DNA from 4 places in the Isoptericola sp. NPDC056618 genome. Region 4 is predicted to be linked to each of the others. Evidence: riboswitches for the same ligand, from Rfam matches in the RefSeq annotation. Region 4 holds a riboswitch; each other region holds the start of a gene.
What was found. A riboswitch is a leader RNA that binds a small molecule or an ion and turns the genes downstream of it on or off. The one in region 4 is predicted to bind S-adenosylmethionine.
Positions count from the first base shown of each region.

Region 1 (3,639 bases), on a different contig from region 4:
GCGGCCGTCTCCCCTGCCTGCTGGTGGTCCGGGTCGGCGCCGTCGACGGGCTCGCGCCCGGAGGGCAGGAACGTCCCCAGGACGACGCTGCCCCCCTCGGGGACGTCGCCGTCGTACGCGCCGTCCACTACCTCCGGCCCCCGGACCCGGGGACCGCCGGTCTCCCCCGGCCGCAGGTGCGCGCCGGCGGCGTCGGCGAGCCACAGCCCGGGCACGCCTGGCAGCGGCTCCGGTCGCGAGGGCAGCCAGTGGAACCCCGCCAGGCTCAGCCAGCCGTGGGGCGCGGCGAGCGCGCGCTCGCGGTCGGCCCGCCGGCGCGCGCGCCGGGCCACGGCAGGACCGGCGACAGGATCGGCGGCCGGTGCGTGGGCAGGGGCGCCTGCGGGGTCGGTGGGGCGGACGCGCGGTGCGTCGGTGACGGTCATCGGGGACCTCCGGTCACAAGAGGGCGTGCGGCGTCGCGGCGGGTGTCGGCGACGCGGGCGGCGGGGGCGACGTGGCGGGCGTGGGTGCGGGCGGTCACGCGCGCACCAGCCGGGAGTCGGCGGTTCGGCCCGCCCGGGCGCGCGGCCGCGCGTGCGCCGACGCGGGGGCGACGACGGCGCTGCCGGCGCTGCCGGCAGGCCCCACGTCCGGCAGCCCGAGGGTCGCGCGGAGCGTGCGCGGCGCCGGTGACGCCACCGCCCGCACGCCGTCGCGCACGAGGCGCGGGAGCACACCGTCGACGAGGGCGTCCAGGTCCGGGCCGAGCGACGAGGGCCGCAGCAGGAACCCGTCGGACGCGCCGGCGTCCCGCCAGTCCACGATCGTCTCGGCGAGGTCGTCGGGGGTGCCGGCCACCACGAGCAGCCCGCCGGAGATCTCCGGGCCCTCGAGGGCCTCGACCAGCTCGAGCCGCGCCTGCGCGCTGGCGCGGTCCTCGGCCAGCACGACGTACGCCTCGGTGAGCACGCGCAGCGTGTCGGGGTCGCGGCCCGCGGCCTCGGCAGCGTCGCGCAGCCGGGAGCGCAGCCGGACGGCGCGGGCCGGCGCGGTGGCCGCGACGCGCACGACGTCCGCCGTCCGGGCGGCGAGGTCGAGCGCGGCCTCGCTCCGGGCGGAGACGACGACGGGCGGCCGGCCCTGCCGCGTCCCGGCGCCCCGGGGCCCGTCGGCGGCCCGGCTCTCGGCAGGCCGGTGCCGGCGCACGGCGAAGCGGATGCCGTCGTGGTCCACGCGGAAGCGCCCCTCGTCGTCGACGGCGACGGCGCCGGCGGTGTCACCCGCGTTCGGCCCGGTCCCCGTCGCGAGCCCGTCCCAGTGCCGCACGACCTGTGCCGCGACGCCGCGGGCCTGCTCCGCCCACGCGTCGTCCTGCACCACGGCGCCGGTGGGGAGCCCGACCTGCCACCCGGCACGGCCGGAGCTCGCCTGGTCGACGCGGGCGACGGCCTGGGCGACGTGCGCCGGGTCCACGTGCGCGGTGTCGACGGCGGCGACCAGCCCGGCCCGCGTCGTGTGGGGGGCCACCCGTGCGGCGGCCACGGCCGCGTCGAGCCGCCCGGTCACCTGCCGCCGGCCCGGGTGCAGCAGGAAGCCCTCGTCGAGGGTGACGAGGTCGAGGCCGCCGCCGTCGGCGGTGCGCACGAGCTGGACGAAGCGCTCGGCGTCGAACGACCGGGGCTGCACGATGCCGCGCGCTCGGTGCACGCCGGGCCGGGCGCCGGCCGCCGTGAGGTCGACGCCGACGACGAGAGCGGACGGGGTGCTGGGGGTGGACGTCGAGGGCAGGGAGGAGGGCACGTCGGCTCCGATCAGGGCGCGGCGGACGGACGCACTCGGGCGCGGGTCGTGGACCTGCGGGTGCGCGCCACCGCCGGGAGGGCACGGGGAGGAAGGCCCGCCGGGACCGGCGGGCGGGGCCGTCTGCGGCCGGGGCCCGGCAGGTGCCGGGCCGTCGAGGAGGGTCGTCCGCCGCGAGGGGCGGACGATCAGGCCGCGATCAGCGGCGTCGACACCACGCCCGGGCGGACGCCGAGGTCACCGGCGAGGCGGACGGCACGTGCCGGGACGACAGGGGGCGCACGGTGGTGGCGTCGCGGTGCATGCTCGTCCTCTCCTGCTCCCCGCCGGGGCGGGGGTCGCGTGTTGCCGTGCCGTCGGCGACGGCCGGCCTGGTCCTCACCCGGGGCACCCGCCCGCGCTGGGGGTTGCCGTCCGACGAGCCGGGGCTTCGCGTCGGAGCTCGTGACCACCCGGGACGTCCGGCCGCACCACCTGGGGCGCCGCGGTCGTCCGACCCGGTGCGCAGGAACGTAGGTCTCCGGAAGGGGGGTGTCAACGGTTCGTCCCGACCGTCTCGAATACCGAACAGTCCCGACCGGTTTTATCGGATTCTCGAGCGCCAGGAAACCTGGCTACCGTGGTGCCCGTGAGCCAGGACGCAGGGCAGGACGCACGGCAGGACGCACGGCAGGACGCACCGCACGAGCACCGGGACGGCGCCTCCCAGGACGCAGCACCGGAGACCCCGCACCACTCCCCCGAGGCCGCGGAGATCCGGGCTCTCGTCGACCGCCTGCGGCGGCTCGTGCTGACGTACAAGTTCGGGATCGACGAGGTCATGACCAAGATCTCGATCCTGCGCGACGAGTTCCGGCACATGCAGAACTACAACCCGGTCGAGCACGTCAGCTCGCGCCTCAAGTCGCTCGAGTCGATCGTCGCCAAGTGCCGGCGCAAGGGCATCCCGCTGACGCCCGAGGGCGTGCGCGAGCACATGTTCGACGTCGCCGGCGTGCGGGTGACCTGCAGCTTCGTCTCCGACATCTACAAGGTGCGGGACATGCTCATGAACCAGGCCGACCTCACGGTCCTGGAGGAGCGCGACTACATCGCCCACCCCAAGGCGAACGGCTACAAGTCCCTGCACCTCATCGTGCAGGTGCCGGTCTACCTGTCCGACCGGGTCGAGCACGTCATCGTGGAGATCCAGCTGCGCACCATCGCCATGGACTTCTGGGCGAGCCTGGAGCACAAGATCTACTACAAGTACGCGCGCGACGTGCCGCGCCACCTCACGGACTCGCTCAAGCTCGCCGCCGACGTCGCGTCGTCCCTCGACAGCTCCATGGAGCGGATCCACGACGAGGTGAAGGCGATCGCGGGCGCCGAGGAGCCGGTCGAGCACCGCGACTCGCTGCTCACCCCCGAGGAGATGCTCCGCAACTTCTGGAGCGCCGCCGAGGTCGAGGGCGACGCGCTGCGCACGTCCCGACAGGACTGACACGGCGTGGGCCCCACGCAGCACCAGGACGTCGCCGCCGCCACCGCGCTCGCGCTGCCGGGCGTCACCCGCACCTGGCCGTTCGGGCCCGAGCACGACGTGTTCAAGGTCCGGGCGAAGGTCTTCTGCATGACCACGGAGGTCATGGGCACCCCGCTCGTGACGCTCAAGTGCGCGCCCGACGACGGCGAGGCGCTCCGCCAGGAGCTCGAGACCGTGACCGCCGGCTACCACATGAACAAGCGCCACTGGATCTCGCTGGCCGCGGGGCCGGGGATCACGCCGGACCTCGTGGAGGAGCTGGTCCTCGAGGCGTACGCGCTGGTCGTCGCGGCGCTCCCCCGGCGCCTGCGGCCGATCGACCTCGACGACAC
Region 1 covers NZ_JBHTVZ010000002.1:328,323-331,961, reverse strand. The annotation lists gene ACFQ8T_RS04580 (DUF1684 domain-containing protein) at 1-425, opposite strand, end outside; gene ACFQ8T_RS04575 (LLM class flavin-dependent oxidoreductase) at 520-1,782, opposite strand; SAM riboswitch class IV at 2,119-2,232, opposite strand; gene ACFQ8T_RS04570 (GTP pyrophosphokinase family protein) at 2,537-3,265, shown strand; gene ACFQ8T_RS04565 (MmcQ/YjbR family DNA-binding protein) at 3,272-3,639, shown strand, end outside.
Region 1: linked by a shared signal. The riboswitch ahead of ACFQ8T_RS04575 (LLM class flavin-dependent oxidoreductase) and the one ahead of ACFQ8T_RS02265 (methylenetetrahydrofolate reductase) in region 4 are both predicted to bind S-adenosylmethionine.

Region 2 (3,639 bases), on a different contig from region 4:
AGCAGCGCGTCGGCGAACGTCGCGAAGGTGACGCCGGCGTTCTCGGCCCGCCGCACGCTGCGGGCGAGGCGAGGCGCGCCGACGGTCTCGGCCGGCGTGAGGCCTGTCGCGGCGGCTGCCGCCGGGTGGGCGCCCGCGCCGTCGACGTCGAGCCCGACGACGAAGGGGGTGGTGAGGTCGGTCATGTGTCGTGGTCCCGTCAGATCGCGGACTCGTCGCCGAGCCGGTGGTAGGTGCGGTCGAGGTAGACCAGGGGTGAGGTCCCGTCCGACCCGGACTGCAGCGCGCGCAGCGAGACCAGGTAGCTGTCGCCGACCGGGGTGCGCTGCAGCACGCGGGCGCGCACCCAGGAGACGGCGCCGTCGATGACGGGCTCGCCCGAGGGAAGTGCCGTCCAGCCGCCCCCCGCGAAGCGGTCGATGCCGCTGGTGGCGAACCGGGCGGAGAGGTCGTCCTGGTGATCGGCGAGGAAGCTGATCGCGAGCGTGCTGGCCGTCGAGACGGCGGGCCAGGACGACGAGGTGGACGCCAGCGAGAACGCGAGCAGGGGCGGTGCGGCGGACACGGAGATCACGGACGTGGCCGTGAACCCGACGGGGCGGCCCGCGTGCTCGAGCGCGACGACGGCCACGCCGGCCGGGTGCTGGCGGAACACCGTCTTGAACTCGTCAGGGGACAGCTGGGGCTCGTCCTGCTGGGCCAGGAGCTCCTCGATCCCCGAGAGCGCGGACAGGTCGGTGCGCTGGTGGGCGTGCTCCGTGGTCACAGGGCGGCTCCCGTCAGCTCGGTGGTCGTGGGGGTGGTGGTCGTGGCGGCCGGCGGTGCGGGGACGCCGGCGGCCCGGCGCAGCGGCGTCGCCCAGCGGGCGAACCAGGGGTCCAGCGCCTCGCCGAGGTCCGGCAGCTGGGCCTCGGTGAGGGTCAGGGTGCGGGTGGGCACGACCGCACCCAGCTCCACGAGCACGGGCCGCAGGTGCGCCTCGCCGGCGAGGGCGTGCGCCGGGTTGCCGGACACGACGAGCGGCACGACGACGACGCCCGCCAGGCCGTCGGGCCCGTAGAGGTCGAGGAACGCCTTGAGCAGGCCCGTGTAGGAGGCCTTGTAGACGGGGGTCGCGACGACGGCGACCGTGGCGCGCGCCAGGCGCTCCTTCGCCGCGTCGGCGGCCGGGTGCGCGGCCGTGAGGATCTCGCCCGCGAACGCCGCGAGCTCGATCGTCGCCACGTCCGCGGCGCCGAGCAGCTCGGCGACGCGGCGGGCGGCGGTCTCCGCCGCGGTCAGGGTGCGCGAGCCCGCGCGCGGGTTGCCGGAGACCACCACCACGGAGGGGGTGGCGGGGCGGGTGTTCTCGGTCATGGGTCGTCCCTCGCAGTCCGTCGATCACGCTTGCCGCACGGCGTCTCGGCCCGCGTGCGCGGACCGGCCGGCGGCCAGGTCATCTCCCGGAGCACCCCGCCGTGACGTGGGGTTGCTGCCCAGCCAGCCGGGGCTTCGCGCTGGGGCTCGTGACCTGGGCGGAGGTATAGCAGCCGATCCGGCGAGCGCCAGCGCCGTCCGGAGACTTCTCACCATCCGGACACGCCGACGCGCCGGAGCCTCCGGCCGGGGGACGGCCGGAGGCTCCGGGGTGGTGCGAGGGCGTCTGACTCGTCAGGCCTCGAGGCGCAGGCGCGCGCCGAGCGCGACGGCCGCGACGACGGCGGCGCCCGCGACCAGGACGACGTCCTTGAGCACGTACTGGCCCAGCAGGGTCATGCCGTGCCCGAACAGCTCGTCGCCGAACAGCGCGACGGGGGACAGGATGCCGACCATCGCCACGGCGAGGGCGACCAGCCCGACCCGCAGCAGGCGGCCGGAGATCAGCGTGAGCCCGATGAAGGTCTCCATGACGGCGACCAGGACGACGGCGGTCGTGGCGGGGACGAGCCCGAGCGTGAGCGTCTCGACGGTGCGGCCCGCGATCTCCTCGGCGGGGCTGGCGCCCGGGAAGAACTTCAGGACGCCGAAGCCGAGGAACACGAGCCCGAGCGCGACCCGCAGGGCCGGGACGGACCACCGGGTGAGGAACCGGGCGAGGGCGGTCACGGCGACGTCGAGCCGCAGCGCCACCTGCTCGGCCAGGGCGTTCGGGAGGCGACGGGCGGCGGGGGCGCCCGGGGCGCGGGTGCCGGCGGTCGTGCGGTGGGTCGGGGTGGAGACGGACATGGTGGTGCTCTCTTCCAGGGGGAGGTGCGACCCGGGGGTGGTCGCCCTGGGAGAGAGCGGCCCACGGCGCCGGGAATGCGCGCGCCCCCGGTTTTCGCCCGGTCCTCACCCGCTCGACGACGCACCGGGGACCGCCTACGGTGCCGGCATGGACCACGAGCCGATGCGACGTGTCGCCGAGTTCCGCGCGGCGTTCGACCTCGAGGTCGAGACCGCCCGACCCGGTCTGGCGGAGCACCGCCGGGCGCTGCTGGCGGAGGAGTCCGGGGAGGCGGCGGAGGCGCTCGCGGACCTCGCGACGGCGCTGGACGAGGGCGGCGACGTCACTGCCGCGTACCGGGCCGTGGCGAAGGAGCTGGCCGACGTCCTCTACGTCACCTACGGCGCGGCCGACGCGCTGGGGATCGACCTGCCGGCGGTGTTCGTCGAGGTCCACCGCTCGAACATGAGCAAGGTGGACGCCGACGGCCGGGTGCTGCGGCGGTCGGACGGCAAGGTGCTCAAGGGGGCGGGCTACCGGCCGCCCGACCTGGGCGACCTCGTCGTGCCGCCGGCGGGCCACGCGTAGGTCCCTGCACGGCGCGGACCTCCGTGACGTGACGCAGACTCGGGGCATGGGCGCGCGCCGCTTCCGCTGGGTGCTGCACGTCGACCTCGACCAGTTCCTGGCCGCGGTCGAGCTGCTGCGGCGCCCGGAGCTCGCGGGCAGGCCCGTGATCGTCGGCGGACGCGGCGACCCGACGGAGCGCGCGGTGGTCTCCACCGCGTCGTACGAGGCGCGGGCGTACGGCGTCCGGTCGGGGATGCCGCTGCGCGTGGCGGCCCGCAAGGTGCCGGACGCGGTGATCCTGCCGGTCGACCACCCGGTGTACGAGGCGGCCTCCGCGCAGGTGATGGCGGCGCTGCGCCGTCTGGGCACGGTGGTCGAGGTCCTCGGCTGGGACGAGGCGTTCCTCGGGTACGACGGGGAGGCCCCGGAGGAGTTCGCGCACGCCGTCCAGCGGGCGGTTCTCGACGCGACCGACCTGCGCTGCTCGGTCGGGATCGGCGACACCAAGGTCCGGGCGAAGATCGCGACAGGGTTCGGCAAGCCGGCGGGCGTCTACCGGCTCACCGCGGAGAACTGGTTCGAGGTGATGGGGGAGCGCCCGACCGCCGACCTGTGGGGCGTGGGCTCCCGGGTGTCGAGGCGGCTCGCGGCGCACGGCATCGACACCGTCGCGCAGCTCGCCGCGGCGGACGACGCGGTCCTGGTCGGCGAGCTCGGGCCGCGGATGGGCGCCTGGTACGGGGAGCTGGGCCGCGGGGAGGGCTCCGCCGTCGTCGACGACACCCCGTGGGTGGCCCGCGGGCACAGCCGGGAGACCACCTACCAGCGCAACCTCACGACGGCCGACCAGGTCACGGCGGCGCTGCGGGAGCTCGCCGCGCAGG
Region 2 covers NZ_JBHTVZ010000002.1:352,409-356,047, forward strand. The annotation lists gene ACFQ8T_RS04680 (hypothetical protein) at 1-185, opposite strand, end outside; gene ACFQ8T_RS04685 (flavin reductase family protein) at 200-766, opposite strand; gene ACFQ8T_RS04690 (NADPH-dependent FMN reductase) at 763-1,356, opposite strand; SAM riboswitch class IV at 1,378-1,511, opposite strand; gene ACFQ8T_RS04695 (DoxX family protein) at 1,651-2,205, opposite strand; gene ACFQ8T_RS04700 (hypothetical protein) at 2,354-2,773, shown strand; gene ACFQ8T_RS04705 (DNA polymerase IV) at 2,820-3,639, shown strand, end outside.
Region 2: linked by a shared signal. The riboswitch ahead of ACFQ8T_RS04690 (NADPH-dependent FMN reductase) and the one ahead of ACFQ8T_RS02265 (methylenetetrahydrofolate reductase) in region 4 are both predicted to bind S-adenosylmethionine.

Region 3 (3,639 bases), on a different contig from region 4:
CTATGGGCGACTGATCGACCGGTACCGCGAGCGGTACGCGGCCGCCGGGCACGACCCGGCGTACGGGTTCGTCGGCGCCGGCTCCGGGGGCCTGTTCCTCGCCGACACCACGGAGCAGGCGATCGAGCAGTACCGGCCGCTGTACGAGGGGCAGGTCGCGCGGCTGCGGGCGCGCGGCTACGACCCCGCGACGCACGTCGGCAAGGCCCAGGCGTTCGAGACGATCGAGGACGCCGTCGAGCGCGGCCCGGCGCTGGTCGGCTCGCCCGAGCGGGTCGCCGAGAAGATCCTCGACTACCACGGCTCCTTCGGGCACGTGCTGCAGTCCGTCTCGGTGAACCACCTGCTGGAGCCGTCCCGCCAGGAGGACGTGCTGCGTCGGTTCGCGGCCGAGGTCGCGCCCGTCGTCCGCGCCGAGGTCACGACGACGCTCTGGGGGCCCGACGACGAGCGGCGGGCCGCCGGCTTCACCGCGGCGCAGGCGCCCACGGTGCACGGCGGCGCGCGTGCCGCGGCGCTGACCGTCTGACCGTCCGACGGGGTGTCCGGCATGCGGTCATCCTGTCGACCGGATGGTGGGCGGCGGGGAGAATGACCGCGACGTCGACCGCGTGAGGAGGCCACCACCGTGACAGTCCAGCCCACCCAGCTGGTGATCCTGGTCGTGCTCGTCCTGGCGACCGCCGTCCTCGGCGCGGTGTGGAGGTCCCGCCAGGGGCGCGTCCGCACCACGCCCGCGCGGCACGACCCGGCCGTGGACTGGGCGGCCCGCGGGGTCCGGCTGGGCGAGCGGGCGACGTTCGTCCAGCTGTCCGCCGAGGTGTGCGCCCCGTGCCGCGCCACGGCCCGCGTGCTGAAGGGCCTCGTCGAGCGCGAGGCCGGCGTCGAGCACCACGAGCTCGACGTCGACGACCATCTCGACCTCGTGCGCGAGCTCGGCGTCCTCACCACCCCGACGGTGCTGGTGCTCGACGCGACCGGGGCGCAGGCCGCACGCAGCAGCGGCGGCATGTCGCCCGCGCAGGCGCGCCAGGCACTGGCCGCCGTCGTCCCCGTCGGCTGAGCCCGTCGAGACCCGTCCCCGAGGAGAACCCATGACCTCCGAGCGTCCCGCCGGCCAGGCCCCCGTCACGCGGGCCCCGGCCGGCATCGACCCGCGCGGCCCGCGGGTGGGCGCCGCCATCACGGCGCTGCTGCTCGCCGTCGTCGTCCTCCTCGGGGCGAGCACGGCCGGACTCGTCCTGCTCGCCGTCGTGGCCGCAGGCTTCCTGCTGGGCACCGTGCGCGGAGCCCAGGGGACCGTGCAGGGCTGGCTGTTCAAGACCCTCGTGCGCCCCCGGCTCGCCCCGCCCGTCGAGCTCGAGGACCCGCGCCCGCCGCGGTTCGCCCAGCTCGTCGGCCTCGTCGTCACGGGCGTCGGCGTCGTGCTCGGGCTCGCAGGCGTGCTGGCCGCCGTGCCGTGGGCCGCGGGGATCGCGTTCGTCGCTGCCGGCCTCAACGCCGTCGTCGGCCTGTGCCTCGGCTGCGAGCTCTACCTGCTCGGCGCGCGCCTGCGGCCCTCCGCCCGCTGAGGCCGCCGCCCACCACCCGACCCGCGAAGGCCCCGCCGTCACCGACGGCGGGGCCTTCGGCGTCTGCGGCACCGAAGGGGCCCGTCCGCGTCCGTGATGTGAGACGGCCCGGCCAGCCCTTGACTCGTGCGGCCGCGGCGGCTTCCCTGCCGCCCAGGTGACGAGCGCCAGCACCCAGGCCCGGCTCGCTGGCCAGCAACCCTTCGACGTGACGGGGTGCTCCGGGAACGACCTGACCCCGCCGCGCCCGCGGCGGGGTAAGCACGGCTCCGGTCGTCCACGACCGCGCCCCGGCCCGTGCCGGCGCGGGGACGACCCGCCATGACCACGAGGAACACCACGCGATGACCACCACCCCGCGCGCACCGCGCACCCAGGACCCCAGGCGCACCCCGCGACGTACCGTCGTCGGGCTCGCCGCGACCGTCTCGGCCGCCGGCCTCCTGCTGAGCGGCTGCTCCACGGGCGCCGACGCCGCGGGCACCGGCGCCTCCGCCGACGGCGAGCCCGTCGCCGGCGGCGACCTGACGTTCGCCATCACGGTGGACTCGCACTGCATCGACCCGCAGCAGGTCGGCAACAACGACGCGATCGCGGCCGCCCGGCAGACCGTCGCCTCCCTCACCGCGCAGGACCCGGAGTCCGGCGAGATCCTGCCCTGGCTCGCGGAGAGCTGGGACGTGAACGGCGACGCCTCCAGCTACACGTTCCACCTGCGCGACGACGCCACGTTCGCCGACGGCACCCCGATCGACGCCGAGGCCGTCAAGACCAACCTCGACGCGATCGTCGACCTGGGTGCGGTCGCGTCCCTCGGGTCCCAGTACCTGGTCGGCTACGCGGGCACCACCGTCGTGGACGAGCACACCGTGACCGTCGACTTCGACGAGCCCAGCGCGCAGTTCCTCCAGGCGACGTCGACCTTCTCCCTCGGCCTGCTGTCGCCCGACTCGGCGAAGCTCTCGGCCGAGGACCGCTGCGCCGGCAAGTACGTGGGCTCCGGCCCGTTCGCGGTGAAGTCGTACACCCAGGACCAGGAGATCGTGCTGGAGAAGGTCAAGGGCTACTCCTGGGGCTCGGAGGCGAACGACCACACCGGCGAGGCCTACCTGGACACCGTGACCTTCAAGGTCATCCCCGAGGCGAGCGTGCGCACCGGCTCCCTGCAGTCCGGCCAGATCGACGCCACCGCCGCGCTCAACGCCGTCGACCTGCCGCAGTTCGACGGCAACGGCTTCTGGCTGGAGTACCGCGCCAACCCCGGTGTCGTGTTCAACCTGTTCCCGAACGAGTCCAGCCCGCTGGCCGCCGACGAGGCCGTGCGCACCGCGCTCGTCAAGGGGATCGACCGGCAGCAGATCGTCGACACGGTGCTGACCCCGCAGGACCGGCCGGCCACGGGCGTGCTGTCCCACTCGACGCCGCTGTTCGAGGACGCGGGCGACCTGCTCGCCTACGACCCCGAGGGCGCGAAGAAGATCCTCGACGACGCCGGCTGGACCGAGGGCGCCGACGGCATCCGCGAGAAGGACGGGCAGAAGCTCACCACCACCGTGACCTTCTGGCAGGTGCCCGAGCCGCTCGAGCTCGTGCAGCAGCAGCTGCGCCAGATCGGCGTCGACCTGCAGCTCAAGCACGTGACGGTCGCCGAGAAGGAGGCGGCCAACGAGGCCGGCGACTTCGACTTCGACTACTACAACCTCACCCGGTCCGACGCCGACGTGCTGCGCACGATCTTCTCGGCGAACGCCCGCAACATCAACCAGCGCGACCCGGAGAAGGTCGACCAGCTGCTGGACGAGTCCGCCGCCGCCACCGACGCGGACGAGCGCAAGAAGCTCGTGACCGAGGCGTCGGCGCTGCTGATCGAGCGCGGGCACGCCATCCCCGTCTACGAGCTGTCGACCACGATCGCCGCCGCCGACCGCGTGCAGGGGCTCACGTTCGAGGCCTCGTCGCGGCTGGACTTCTACGACGCGTGGGTCACCGACGGCGCGGGGGAGTGAGATGACGCGCTACGTGCTCCGACGCGCCGGGCAGGGGGTCTTCGTGCTCTGGGCCGCCTTCA
Region 3 covers NZ_JBHTVZ010000002.1:340,070-343,708, forward strand. The annotation lists gene ACFQ8T_RS04620 (LLM class flavin-dependent oxidoreductase) at 1-529, shown strand, start outside; gene ACFQ8T_RS04625 (TlpA family protein disulfide reductase) at 629-1,063, shown strand; gene ACFQ8T_RS04630 (DUF4395 domain-containing protein) at 1,095-1,571, shown strand; SAM riboswitch class IV at 1,728-1,841, shown strand; gene ACFQ8T_RS04635 (ABC transporter substrate-binding protein) at 1,916-3,577, shown strand; gene ACFQ8T_RS04640 (ABC transporter permease) at 3,579-3,639, shown strand, end outside.
Region 3: linked by a shared signal. The riboswitch ahead of ACFQ8T_RS04635 (ABC transporter substrate-binding protein) and the one ahead of ACFQ8T_RS02265 (methylenetetrahydrofolate reductase) in region 4 are both predicted to bind S-adenosylmethionine.

Region 4 (3,639 bases):
CGAACCAGCTGCTCGCGGCGATCGCCCTCGCCGTCGTGCTCGCCATCGTCGCCAAGCGCGGCCGCGCCTACTGGGCGTGGCTGTGGATCGTGGCCGTGCCGCTCGCCTTCACGGCGCTCATCACCATCTGGGCGTCGTTCGAGAAGATCTTCTCGGACGTGCCCCAGGTCGGGTACTGGGCGCAGCACCGGGCGTTCCAGGACGCGCTCGCCGCCGGGGAGACGTCGTTCGGCACCGCCCCCGACGTCGCGGCGATGGAGGCCGTGGTCCGCAACACCTTCGTGCAGGGCACCCTGTCGATCGTGTTCGTGGTGCTGTCGATCGTCGTGATCCTCGCGTCGGTGGTCGTGACGATCAAGGCGTTCCGCGACGGCGGCGGCGAGAACCACGAGGACGCGCCCGTCGCGTCCCGGCGGTTCGCCCCGGCGAACCTCTTCGCGACGGCCGAGGAGAAGCGGATCGAGAAGGAGTGGGTCGACGCCGGACTGCGGGAGACCAGCGGTGCCGGGCACCACTGACGCCCGCACCGTCGGCGCCACCGCGCGCGACGCCGCCCGGGCACTGGCCCGGGCGGCGTCGGCGGGGTGGACGAACCTGCGCTGGTACGTGCGGCAGGTGATGGGCGAGGGCGCCTACGCGACGTACGTGGCGCACGAGCGGGCGGCCCACCCCGACCGGGAGCCGATGGGCGAGCGCGAGTTCTGGCGCGAGCACTACGCGGCCCAGGACCGCAACCCCGGCTCGCGCTGCTGCTGAGCGGGCGGGCGCGACGGCGCCCGCCGCGCCAGGATGGGCGCGTGCGCGCGATCGTGTTCGAATCCCACGGCGGCCCCGAGGTGCTGCATCTCGCCGACGCCCCCGACCCTCAGGCCGGGCCCGGCCAGGTGCGCGTGCGCGTCGAGGCCGCGGCCGTCAACGGCTGGGACGTGAAGTCCCGCGCCGGCACGACCGGCGGCCCGCCGCCGACGTCGCCCGTCGTGCCGGGCCTGGAGGTGGCGGGGGTCGTCGACCAGGTCGGCCCACCCGCCGGGGAGGGCCTGACCGGCGTCGCGCCCGGCGACCGCGTGGTCGGGTTCGCCGTCGGCGGCGGGTACGCGGAGCTCGCCCTCACGTCGGTCTTCGCGCGCGTGCCCGACGGGCTCGCCGCGACCGACGCCGTCACGGTCCCCGTCGCGGCCGAGACCGCGACCCGCGTGCTGCGCCTCCTCGACGTCCGGCCGGGCGAGACGCTGCTCGTGCACGGGGCGTCCGGGTCGGTGGGCGCGCTGGTCGTCCAGCTCGCCGTCCGCCGCGGCGCCCGCGTGATCGGCACGGCGTCGCCGCGGAACCAGGACAGGGTCGCCGCGCTCGGCGCGACGCCCACCACCTACGGCGCCGGGCTCGTGGAACGGGTGCGCGCCCTCGCCCCCGACGGCGTGGACGCCGTCCTCGACACCACCGGCGCGGGCGTGCTCCCCGACTCGATCGCGCTGCGCGGCGGCACGGACCGGATCGTCACCATCGCCGACGACGCCGCGGCGGACCTCGGGGTCCAGGCCAGCTGGCGGTCCGAGCGCGACGCCGGCGAGCTCGCCGAGGCCGTCGACGCCCTGGCCCGCGGCGAGCTGGCGACCACCGTCGGCGCCGTGCTGCCCCTGGCCGACGCCCCGCGGGCGCACGAGCTGGTCGAGAGCGGGCGCGCGGGCGGCAAGGTCGTCCTGGTGCCCTGAGCAGGGCGTTCCCGCCCGATCCGCATCGGCGATCGTCTCAGCAGGCGGTCTCATCCTCGCCCGTATCGCGGATGCTGCGTACGATCGCGTGACAAGCCATCCAGAGCGGCCGAGAGTCCTGGCTCGACGACGCCGCAGCAACCCGTTCTCCGACGGAAGCCTCCCGAGGACGAAGGTGCTCACGCCAGGATCGATGGAGTGACGCATGGTCGCAGAGGCATCCCTTTCGCCCACCCCGGCAGCTCAGCCGGCAGTTCACCCGGCGCTGCCGGCACGCCCGACGGTCTCGTTCGAGCTCATGCCGCCGCGCCGGCCGGACGCCGCCCCCAAGTTCTGGGAGACGGCGCGCCGGCTGGTGGCCGCGCGCCCGGACTTCGTGTCCGTGACCTACGGCGCGGGCGGCGGTGACCGGGCGACCGCACGCCAGGTCGTGTCCACCCTGCTCGCGGGCACGCCCGTCCTGCCCGTGGCCCACCTGACCTGCGTGGGCGCGCACCGGGAGGACGTCTCCGCCGTCATCGACGACTTCCTCGACGCCGGCACCCGCGCGTTCCTCGCCCTGCGGGGCGACCCGCCGAAGGACCAGCCGGACTGGGCGCCGCCCGCCGACGGCGTCGCGTCGTCGATCGAGCTCGTGCACCTGCTGCGCGAGGTCGAGGCCCGGCGCTGCGCGACCGACCCCGGGGCCGCGCTGCGCGGCGCCGCCCGCCCGATGACGATCGCCGTCGCGACGTTCGTCGACGGCAACGTGCAGGCGGGCACCACCCGGGCCCAGGAGGTCCGGCGCCTCAAGGAGAAGCAGGACGCGGGGGCGAGCTTCGCCATCACGCAGCTCTTCTACGAGGCCGGCTCCTACACCGACTTCGTCGCCGAGGCCCGCGCGGCCGGAGTGACGATCCCGATCCTCGCCGGGCAGCTGCCCACGACCGAGCCGCGCCGGCTCCGTCGCGTCGAGGAGCTCACCGGCGTCCGCGCGCCCCGGCACCTGCTGGACGCGCTCGACGCCCTGCCGGACCCGGAGGCCCAGCACGCCTACGGGACCGCGCGCGCCGTGGAGCTCGCACAGCGCGTGCTCGACGCGGGCGCACCCGGCATCCACGTGTACACGTTCAACAAGTACCGTCCCGCTCTGGACCTGCTCGAGGGTGTCCACCTCGGCGGACCGGCGCCGGCCGACGCCATGTCGGACGGCGCGGACCTGGCCAGAAGGCCGTGGGTACCGAGCATCCCGACCCAGGCTCCCGCCGTCTGACGCGCGGAGCCCGAACTCTGGAGTGCTCATGTCCACCACACCGACAAGCCCCACCCCCGCCACGGCATTTCCCGGTGGCACGATCCTCGGCTACCCGCGCATCGGGCGCCGCCGCGAGCTCAAGAAGGCCGTGGAGTCGTTCTGGGCCGGGCGCACCGACGCCGTCGACCTGGAGGTCGCGGCCGGCACGCTGCGCCGCGAGACGGCCCGCCGTCTCGTCGACCTCGGCCTGAACCCCGACGACGGCTCCGTGCCCGGGTCGTTCTCCTACTACGACCAGGTGCTCGACGTCGTCGCGCTGCTGGGCGCCGTTCCCGAGCGGTTCCGCGACCTGCTCGACGACGAGGACGGCTCGCTCGAGCTCGACGGCTACTTCACCGTGGCCCGGGGCCGCGGCGAGGACGCCCCGCTCGAGATGACCAAGTGGTTCGACACGAACTACCACTACCTCGTGCCGGAGATCAGCGAGACGACGCCGGTCTCGTTCGCCGACCACCGCATCGTGCGCGAGTACGCCGAGGCCAAGGAGGCCGGCGTCACGACGCGCCCGGTGCTCGTGGGCCCGGTGACGTTCCTCGCCCTGTCGAAGGCGGCCGACGAGGCGGGCGACGGGTTCCACCCGCTCGACCGGCTCGACGACGTCGTCGCCGCGTACGCCGACCTGCTGCGCGCGCTGGC
Region 4 covers NZ_JBHTVZ010000001.1:487,979-491,617, reverse strand. The annotation lists gene ACFQ8T_RS02280 (carbon starvation CstA family protein) at 1-518, shown strand, start outside; gene ACFQ8T_RS02275 (YbdD/YjiX family protein) at 502-756, shown strand; gene ACFQ8T_RS02270 (NADP-dependent oxidoreductase) at 798-1,709, shown strand; SAM riboswitch class I at 1,803-1,909, shown strand; gene ACFQ8T_RS02265 (methylenetetrahydrofolate reductase) at 1,915-2,961, shown strand; gene metE (5-methyltetrahydropteroyltriglutamate--homocysteine S-methyltransferase) at 2,990-3,639, shown strand, end outside.